One region of the Gordonia oleivorans genome, then DNA from elsewhere that is predicted to be linked to it. Evidence: riboswitches for the same ligand, from Rfam matches in the RefSeq annotation. Region 1 holds a riboswitch; each other region holds the start of a gene.
What was found. A riboswitch is a leader RNA that binds a small molecule or an ion and turns the genes downstream of it on or off. The one in region 1 is predicted to bind S-adenosylmethionine.
Positions count from the first base shown of each region.

Region 2: another riboswitch for S-adenosylmethionine. It lies ahead of ABLE92_RS04160 (amino acid ABC transporter permease); the one in region 1 lies ahead of ABLE92_RS03075 (LLM class flavin-dependent oxidoreductase).
Region 3: another riboswitch for S-adenosylmethionine. It lies ahead of ABLE92_RS00900 (bifunctional o-acetylhomoserine/o-acetylserine sulfhydrylase); the one in region 1 lies ahead of ABLE92_RS03075 (LLM class flavin-dependent oxidoreductase).

Region 1 covers NZ_JBDZDI010000001.1:683,337-686,606, forward strand. The annotation lists gene ABLE92_RS03070 (ABC transporter substrate-binding protein) at 1-979, opposite strand, end outside; gene ABLE92_RS03075 (LLM class flavin-dependent oxidoreductase) at 979-2,112, opposite strand; SAM riboswitch class I at 2,120-2,203, opposite strand; ZMP/ZTP riboswitch at 2,340-2,419, shown strand; gene ABLE92_RS03080 (NAD(P)/FAD-dependent oxidoreductase) at 2,442-3,270, shown strand, end outside.
Region 2 covers NZ_JBDZDI010000002.1:149,795-153,064, forward strand. The annotation lists gene ectA (diaminobutyrate acetyltransferase) at 1-428, opposite strand, end outside; gene rsmD (16S rRNA (guanine(966)-N(2))-methyltransferase RsmD) at 627-1,196, shown strand; gene coaD (pantetheine-phosphate adenylyltransferase) at 1,208-1,696, shown strand; SAM riboswitch class IV at 1,801-1,909, shown strand; gene ABLE92_RS04160 (amino acid ABC transporter permease) at 1,956-3,014, shown strand; gene ABLE92_RS04165 (amino acid ABC transporter ATP-binding protein) at 3,011-3,270, shown strand, end outside.
Region 3 covers NZ_JBDZDI010000001.1:208,046-211,315, reverse strand. The annotation lists gene metX (homoserine O-acetyltransferase MetX) at 1-232, opposite strand, end outside; gene ABLE92_RS00900 (bifunctional o-acetylhomoserine/o-acetylserine sulfhydrylase) at 262-1,590, opposite strand; SAM riboswitch class IV at 1,653-1,773, opposite strand; gene ABLE92_RS00895 (cutinase family protein) at 1,977-3,270, shown strand, end outside.

The DNA of each region.
Region 1 (3,270 bases):
CCAACTCCTGCCGGTTGATCGCCGGCAGCAGTGCGCGCCGCACCGCGGCGTCGGCGAGGACACCACGGGATACGTTGGGCTGCAACCCGAACGGCACACCCGGGTTCACCGCGGTGAGGACCTGTCCACCGGCCCCGGTGATCTGCGGCTTGTCGTTGGGCAGGGCATCGCTGATCGCGTCGAGCTGCCCGGAGGCGAGCGATCCGGTGCGCACCCCGGACTCCGCGATCACCGTGAAGTCGATGCCGTCGAGGTAGGCGTCACCGGCGTGACCGAAGACCGACGATCCCCAGCGGTATCCGGTGCGTTTGCGCAGTGACGCCGACTTGCCCTGCGCCCAGCCCGAATACACGAACGGTCCTGATCCGATGTTGGTGCCCTGGCACCTCTCCTCCGGCGTCGCGGCGACGGTGGCCTCGGCCTGAATCCCCAACTGTGGAGTCGAGGTGGCCTGCAGGAACTGCGCATTGGGGGCACCGAACGCCACCCGCGCGGTCAGCGGATCGACGACGGTGGTGCCGGTGTATCCGCCGAGGTAAGTCGCCGCCAACGGTGCCTTGGCCGCGCCGAGCGGCCCAACGATGGCGTCGAAGTTCTCCTTGACGGATTCGGCGGTGAGCGGCGTGCCGTCGCTGAAGGTGACACCGGGCTTGAGGTGGAAGGTGAAGGTCCGCGCATCCGGGCTCACCTCCCAGCTCTGGGCGAGCCAGGGCTTGAGTTTGCCATCACCCGGGTCCTGATCGGTGAGTGAATCGACGACCTGCCGGGTGACATAGATCGTCTGGTTGGTGCCGCTCTGGGCCGGGTCCGAGCATGTGGGGGCGTCGGAGAGTCCGTAGCGCAGGGTGCCTCCCAGCACCGGCGGTCCGGCGTCGTCGGAGCCCGAGGACCCAGAACCGCAGGCGGTGAGCACACCGGCCACGGCCACCACGGCGAGTGTGGAGACGGCCGATTTCGCGGTGACAGCAATGCGATTCATCAGATCAGCCCCCATGCCTTGGCGAGCAGCTCATGCGACCTCAGCCGGTCGGCATGGTCATGGGTGACCGAGGTGATGACGAGTTCGTCGGCGTCGGTGAGCCGCCCGAGTGCGGCGAGCCGCTGCACGACGGTGTCGGGTGATCCGACGAACTGGGTCTCGAGCCGATCGGCGACCAGTGCCAGCTGGTCGGCGGGCAGCGGCTGCGCCGTCGCCGGGTCGGGGTACTCGATGGCGCCGTGGCCGGTGCGGATGCTGTGCACCCACTGCCCGTAGCCGTTGGCCAGATGCTGCGCGGTGTCGTCGTCGTCGGCCACCACCACGTCGGCGGACACCACCACGTAGGGTTCGGCCAGCACCGACGACGGGCGGAACGCCTCCCGATAGGCCGCGACCGCCTCGAGGGTGGTGCCGGGGCTGACGTGGTAGTTGGCTGCGAACGGGAGTCCGCGGGCGCCGGCGACGTGAGCGCTCTGCCCCTTGCTGCTGCCGAAGATCCACACCTGCACGTCGGCCCCCTCGCCGGGAACCGCATGTAGCTCCTGACCCGACGGACTGGTGTAGGTGCCGTCGAGGAGCGACAGGATGTCGTCGACCTGCTCGTCGAAGTCCGGTGGCTGCGCACCCGGCTGCGTCAACACCTCGAAGCTGCGTGCGAGAGGCGAATGTGCCAGTAGCGCAGTCACATCGAGGGGTTCGGGGATCACCACCCCGTCGACGAGCCGACTCGGGGTCGGTGCGGAAATCGCGACCGGACCCGCGGGTGTTGCCGCCGCCTCGGCGCGTCGCTGTCCGGATCGGCCGAGCCCCAGGTCGATTCGGCCCGGATGGAACACGTCGAGCATCCCGAAGGACTCGGCCACCGATACCGCCGTCGTCTGCCCGACCTGCACCGCCGCCGATCCGACGCGGATCGATCGGGTCGCGGAGGCGATCTGACCGATGAGCAGCGCCGGCACCGAACTCGCGACGGCGGCGAAATGGTGTTCGGCCACCCAGTAGCGGCGATACCCCCACTGCTCGGCGTGCTGCGCGAGATCGATCGTATTGTGCAGCGCAGCAGCAGGATCGGAACCCTCGCTGATAGGTGCGAGGTCGAGCACCGACAGCGGGGCATGGTCACGAAACGTCACGGGGTGTCTCCCATCGATCCCGGCGTTAGCACCCTGGGGCGGGTTGCTGCGACGTCGACGAGCCGGGTCTCTCGGTCGCTCCAGATGGTCGATTCACCGTAGGCCCGTGATGCTGAGACAGGCAAAGAGAATGTCGGGACGGACGCCGTCCACGCCCGAATGCGGCGACGATTTTCTCGCGCCGAAGAATTTAAGTCGGCCTCGCCACCGGTTGCTCGATGGGCTATCGTCGGTTGTGCGACTGGCGCAGCCGGAGTCCACCGGCAAGGAGCACCGTTTCCCGACATCGTCCGCCTGGGTGTCGATTCCACACCAGAAGGAAACGTGCCATGACCCAGCGCGTACCGGTTCCCGGCGGCAGGACCCGCCGGCACCATGTCGTCATCGTCGGATCGGGGTTCGGCGGGCTGGCTGCCGCTCGTCGACTCGAGCATGCCGACGTCGACGTCACCCTGATCGCACGCACGACTCATCATCTGTTCCAGCCGTTGCTGTACCAGGTCGCCACCGGGGTGATCTCGCAGGGCCAGATCGCACCGCCGGTGCGGGTGATTCTTCGCGACCAACGGAATGTGACGGTGGCACTGGGCGATGTCGAGGCCATCGACCTGGAGAATCGTGCGGTGACCTCACGCATGCTCGAACGTGTCACCACCACTCGGTATGACAGTCTGATCATCGCCGCCGGTGCGGGCCAATCCTATTTCGGCAACGATCATTTCGCGGAGTTCGCGCCGGGCCTCAAGACCGTCGACGATGCACTCGAGTTGCGCGGCCGCATCCTCGGGGCGTTCGAGCAGGCCGAACTGTCCACCGACCCGATCGAGCGTGATCGCCTGCTGACGTTCGTGGTGATCGGAGCCGGGGCCACCGGCGTCGAGATGGCCGGTCAGATCGCGGAGATGGCCGGCACGACGCTGCGCGGCACCTTCCGGTCCATCGACTCGACGCAGGCACGGGTGATCCTGCTCGACGCCGCACCGGCGGTGTTGCCGCCGTTCGGTGAAAGGTTGGGCTCCCGAGCCGAGAAGCGTTTGCGCGCACTGGGAGTCGATGTGCAACTCGGTGCGATGGTCGTGGACATGGACTACGACGGACTCGTGGTGCGCCAGGCCGACGGTTCGACGCGTCGCATCGAAAGTCAGTGCAAGGTGTGGT
Region 2 (3,270 bases), on a different contig from region 1:
AGGCCGCGGGCCGCTGCCACGGACGCGAAAAGCCGTTGGGAGGCAACGTTATCCGGGCTGATGGTGGTGTGCATCGCGACGATGCCACGTTCTGCGGTGCGATCGAAGAGGCGATGCAGCATCGCGGCGGCGATGCCGTGGCCGCGATGGTCGTCGTCGACGGCGACCTGCCACACCATCAGGGTCGACGGGTCCGACGGTCGGCGGTAGCCGGTGACGAATCCGACTGCGCGGCCGTCGACTTCGGCAACGATGGACGTCTCTGCGAAATCGGAGCACCACAGTACGTAGGCGTAACTCGAGTTGACGTCGAGGACGCGGGAATCGCGGGCGATCTCCCAGAGCCGGGTTCCGTCGGTCACCGTCGGAATGCGGTAGTCGAGAGTGAGTGTGTTGGATGGGGCCGTTCTTATGTGGGACGGGCTCATGACGGATCCGACGTTAACAATGTGTGTCGTCGGATTCACCCACCGACGGAAATCGGTCACGGAATGACCCACCAATTCCCAGTTCAGCGGGCACATGTGAGGCCAGTCACATCGGGGGATCTGCAGGGCGGCAGAGCGGGGTCGCACGGGCGCGCTGGGCTCCCCTTCGTCGGCGCGGCCCTGGGGCACAATGGCGGGGTGACCCGCATCATTGCCGGCCGGTTCGGTGGACGCCGACTCAAGGTCCCCGACGACGGCACCCGACCGACCTCGGACCGGGTGCGAGAAGCACTGTTCAGCATGCTCGCCGCCCGCATCGACCTCGACGGCGCCCACGTCCTCGATCTGTACGCCGGATCGGGTGCCCTCGGCATCGAGGCCCTGTCGAGGGGTGCAGCGACGGCGACCTTCGTCGATGCACGCCGCAAGGCGAGCGGTGTCATCACGGCGAACGTCGCGGCGCTGGGCCTCGCCCCCGATGCGCAGGTCGTCACCTCGTCGGTGTCGACCTTCCTGGCCGGCTCGCCCTCACAGCCGTTCGATCTCGTCTTCAGCGACCCGCCGTATGCCATCGACCCGGCTGAGATCGAGGACGACCTCGCGCGACTCGGTGAGCGGTGGGTGTCCGCCGATGCATTGATCATTCTCGAACGTGCCCGGCGGACGTCGGTGAGCTGGCCGGAGGACCTCGAGGTGATCCTGACGAAGATGTACGGGGACACCGCCGTCGACGTGGGCATGCGACGGTGGGCCGCAGGGGACGGGTAGGTTCAACGGTCATGACCAGTGCGGTGATCCCCGGCTCCTTCGATCCCTTCACACGTGGGCACCGTTATGTGGTGGAGCGCGCCGCGAGGTGTTTCGACGAACTCGTCGTCACCGTCGTGGTGAATCCGAACAAACGGGGACTGTTCACCGTCGACGAGCGCCTCGAACTCATCGCCGAGGACTGTGCCGATCTGCCCAATGTGCGGGTGGACCGGTGGACCGGCTTGCTGGTGGACTACCTGCGGGAGAACTCGATCCATTCGATCGTGAAGGGTCTGCGGTCGGCGGTCGACTTCGATTACGAACTGCCGATGGCCCAGATGAACCGCGACCTGGCCGACGTCGAGACGATCTTTCTGCTGACCGATCCGCGCTACGCGCATGTGTCGAGTTCGTTGGTGAAAGAGGTCGCGAAACTGGGCGGTGACGTCTCGCCGTTCCTGTCGGCCCATATCCATCAGCGTCTCCTCGCCGAGATCGCGGGCGAGCGGCGGGTCTGATCGGCCGCTCGTTCGGCACGAGATCTTCACCTCTGCACAGAGAAAAACTCTCGCGGGTGCAAACCCGACATCGAAACATCCTCGCGCAGTAGCGTTCTGACCACGGTGATGAGCGTCAGCGTCAAGCCCTGGCTTGCTGGCCGGCAACCCTCGCGTCGCGGTGGGGTGCTCCAGGTGACAACCGGATCGGTATCGGACCGATAAGCGCGATGGCCACCGTGTGGCCGGAAGAGGTTGTATTGATGTTGCTGGATGTGTCATGCCGTTCGACGTCGTTGTCGACGAGACCACAGGGTTCGGCGGGCCGGAGATGACGGCATCTCGGGGCCGCGATGCGGGCTCGGTGGCGCTGACGGAATCGCCGCAGGCCCGCGATGATCACCCGACCGTGCCGGTCGATGTACCCGCGCCGCCGTCGCGTGATCCGGTGATACCGCTGCGTCATCCGGGGCGGTGGATGCTCACGGCAGTGGTCGCCGTGATCGCCGCGCAGATCGTCCACGGGCTGATCACCAACCCGTTCTTCCAGTGGGATCGCTTCGCGTACTGGTTCTTTCGTCCGGTCGTGATCGAGGGACTCTGGGTAACCCTCGAGGTGGCGGCCTACAGTGCGGTTCTCGGGTTGCTCGGGGGTATCGTCCTGGCCCTCATGCGCCTGTCGCGGAGTCCCGTTCTGGCAGCGGTCAGTTGGATCTACGTGTGGGTGTTCCGATCCATTCCGCTGATCGTGCTGCTGCTGATCTTGTACAACTTCGGTGCGCTGTATGAGTCGCTGAGTCTGGGAATTCCGTTCGGGCCCGGGTTCTTTCACTTCTCCGAGGCCGATCTGGCGACTCCGCTGATCATCGCGATCGTCGGGATCAGCCTGCACGAATCGGCCTTCGCCGCCGAGATCGTGCGGGGCGGAGTGCTGTCGGTGGACGCCGGCCAGCACGACGCTGCCGCGGCACTGGGATTGCCGCGCCACTATCACTTTCTCCGCATCACCCTTCCTCAGGCGTTGCGCACCATCGTCCCGTCCTATGTGAACCTCCTGATCGGTCTGATCAAGGCGACGTCGCTGGTCTATTACGTGTCGCTGCTGGATCTGTTCGGGGTCGTCTCCACCCAGAGTTCCACTTACTCCGGCGACGTGGTGCCGCTGCTCCTCGTCGCGACAGTCTGGTACATCGTCCTGACCAGCATCGTGTCGGTCGCACAGTTCTATGTCGAGCGATACTTCGCGCGTGGTGCGGTTCGGACCCTACCGCCGACACCGCTGCAGCGACTGCGGATGACCGCGGCGACACTCAGCCGGCAATCGAGGTGGACATCATGAACGCGGCATCGGGAGTCGGCATCGACGCCGCGGACCTGGCTGGCGTCACCGGCGCCGGTGCTCGGGTCGAGGTGCGCAACGCCCATCGCTGGTACGGAAACCTCCATGTTCTGAAGGGAATCGATCTCACGGTCGAACCCGGTCGGGTCGCGGCGATCCTCGGCCCGTCCGGGTCGGGAAAGTCCACCTTGCTGCGTACGATCAATCATCTCGACCGCCTCGACGCCGGACATGTGAGCATCGGGGGAGAGTTGAT
Region 3 (3,270 bases), 480 kb from region 1:
CTGGTCCGGTGACATGGGAATCACCGGTCAGCGCGTGCAGGGTGAGGACGACATTGTCGCGTCCGGGTGACAACGTCCCCCAGCGCTGGAACGCCAGGGTGACGTCGTCGAGCACCTCTCCGTTGTCCAGAGCCAACGACCCCACCCGCATGCGGACCATCTGCCCGTCGGGAACCTGCTCCCACTCGGGTTGATGCGCCGCGGAGGCCTGGGGGTCGATGCTCACCGACACGGGGTGTGTGCTCCTGTCTCGAGTCCGGATTACTGTGCGGCGGCGAAACCCTGGGCGAGGTCGGCCAGGATGTCGTCGATGCCCTCGATGCCGACGGCCAGGCGGACCAGACCGGGGGTCACACCCGCGGCCAGCTGCTCCTCGGGGGTGAGCTGACTGTGGGTGGTCGAGGCGGGATGGATGACCAGCGAACGCACATCACCGATGTTGGCGACGTGGCTGTGCAGCGTCAGGGCCTCCACGAAACGCTTACCCGCGTCGACACCGCCGACGATCTCGAAGCCGATGATCGCGCCCTGGCCCTTGGGTGCCAGTTGCTGACCGCGCGCGTACCACGGCGACGACGACAGGCCGGCGTAGGCGACCGAGGAGACCTGCGGATGGTCGTTGAGGAACTCGGCGACGCGCTGTGCGTTGGCGACGTGCCGTTCGATGCGCAGGCTCAGGGTTTCCAGGCCCTGGGCGAGCAGGAAGGCGTTGAACGGCGAGATCGCCGCACCGGTGTCACGCAGCAACTGCACGCGGGCCTTGAGGGCGTAGGCGGGTGCGCCGAGATCGGCGAACACCGCGCCGTGGTAGCTCGGGTCGGGGGTGGTGAAGCCCGGGAACAGGTCGACCCCGTCACGCTGCACCCGCCAGTCGAAGGTGCCGCCGTCGATGATCACGCCGCCGATCGCGGTGCCGTGTCCACCGATGTACTTCGTCGCCGAGTGCACGACGATGTCGGCGCCGTGCGCCAGCGGGTTGAGCAGGTACGGGGTGGCGACAGTGTTGTCGACGATCAGCGGCACACCGTTGCGGTGCGCGACCTCGGAAATGCCTGCGATGTCCAGGATCTCGTTGTTCGGGTTCGAGACCGACTCGCCGTAGAAGGCCCGGGTGTTGGGGCGCACGGCCGCCTGCCACGACTCGAGGTCCTCCGGGTCCTCGACGAAGGAGACCTCGACGCCGAGCTTGGGCAGCGTGTAGTGGAAGAGGTTGAAGGTGCCGCCGTAGAGCCGCGGGCTCGACACCACGTGCCCGCCGTTCTCGACGATGTTGAGGATGGCGTAGGTCTCGGCGGCCTGCCCCGACGCGACGAGAAGTGCGGCGACACCGCCCTCGAGAGCGGCCAGGCGCTGCTCGACGACGTCCTGGGTCGGGTTCATGATGCGGGTGTAGATGTTGCCCGGCTCGGCCAGCCCGAACAGGTTGGCGGCGTGGGTGGTGTCGTTGAAGGTGTACGACGTGGTCTGGTAGATCGGCAGCGCGCGAGCGTTGGTGGCGGCGTCGGCGCTCTGACCCGCATGGATCTGTTTGGTCTCGAAGCTCCAGGTGTCCACAGGATTCACGGTGCCGTCGTTGGCTGCGTCAGACATGGAAATAGATCACTTTCTACGGTCGGCAGGGTTACTGGAACCCTGATGGGGTCCGACCTTCGGACCCGCGCTTGCCGGGGACACACTGCGTCGTCCCACAACCCGGTCATCACCCGGAGCACCCCACCGCGGTTGGAGGGTTGCCGATCAGCAAGCCGGGGCTTGTCGCTGATGCTCATGACCTGGCGACAAGGATATAGCACGGCCACGCCGGGCTGATAACCCTCCTGCTCACCATGGTTGGAACGGTGGCGGGCGTGGTGGCCACCGAAACGGCACCGCGCGGTGCGCTCGAGAGCGCGGTGGTGTCCTCCGGCCGGAGGAATTGTGGATCGTGAGGCCGGTTTTCGATATCCACTACTGGACATCGGCCTACGCTGCACGCTATGGCAGGGTTCGGGGACCGACGTCGCATTCGACTCGCAGCTCTCACGGTCGGCGTGGGCGCGGTGGCGGCATCGCTGGTGACGGCGACATTTCTGGGGCGTGGGGTGGCGCTCGCGCAGGAGAGCGATTGCGCGCCCGGTGCGGTCTTCACCGTCGGGGGAACGTGGAACACCGACGCGAGTTACCTGGTGGGGATCGAGCAGCGATACACCGGGCACGGGCCGCAGTGGCAGGAGCTTACCAACAGTCCCTACTCGGGCGAAGATGCTTACGACATCATCCCGGTGCCGTATTCGGCAACCATCTGGCCGCTGGGAGCGGTCGGCTACAACGCGAGCGAGTCCGAGGGAAGGGCGAACCTGGAGCAGGCCGTCGCGACGTATCAGCAGAGCTGTCCCGACAGCAAGATCGTCATCGTCGGATACTCCCAGGGTGCGCGTATCGCCGGCGACGTCCTCACCGACATCGGTCAGAACCGCCCGCTCGAGGACGGTACCGTCATCGATTCGAGCAGGGTCACCGGTGAGCTCTACTCCGATCCCCGGATGGTGGGAACCCTGTGGGGGCAGGGCATCGAATCGGCCCTCGTCGGGGTCATCCCCGGCCTGACCATGTCGGGTCCGCGTAGCGGCACCGATTACGGCGGCCTGCCGGTGACCACCTACTGCATCGAGGGCGATCCGATCTGCGACCTACCGGATGTGCTGCACGACCCGATCGGCGTCGTCGACGACTTCTTCGGGTACTGGGTCAAACACAATCAGTACCCGTATCACATGTATCAATACCCCGGCGACTACGTGATCTGGGATTTGGGGCCGGTCGACGGTGAGATGACGTGCACGCAGACCGGCACCCTCGAGAATGTGCAGACGTGCACCATCTCGTCGCCGTCGTCGTCGGCCATCATCGTGCAGAACCTCGTCGACGCGCTGGGCCTCGACTGGTCGGTGCCCGATCTGCTGCCGTACCGGTTCCGGTTCCCGGACATCATCGGCATCACCCTGTCCGACTTCCAGGTCCCGATCCGCTGGGTGATGGACTGGCTGCCACCGCTGCCGGAGCTGGGTTACGGCGCCTACCTCCCGAATCTGTTCGACTTCCAGGACATCCTCAACGGTGTGCTGCAGTGGGATTCGGCACTGTTCAAGCAGGGTGTGGTGGCGCTCGCGGCGAGTGCGACGAGCATCGTGCTGCTGCCGGTGAACTTCGTCCGGTACTGGGCCGAGCGGATCGTCGAGGGCATCACCACGGTGCCGTGGGGCCCCGACTCGGCATCCCAGACGACGGCAT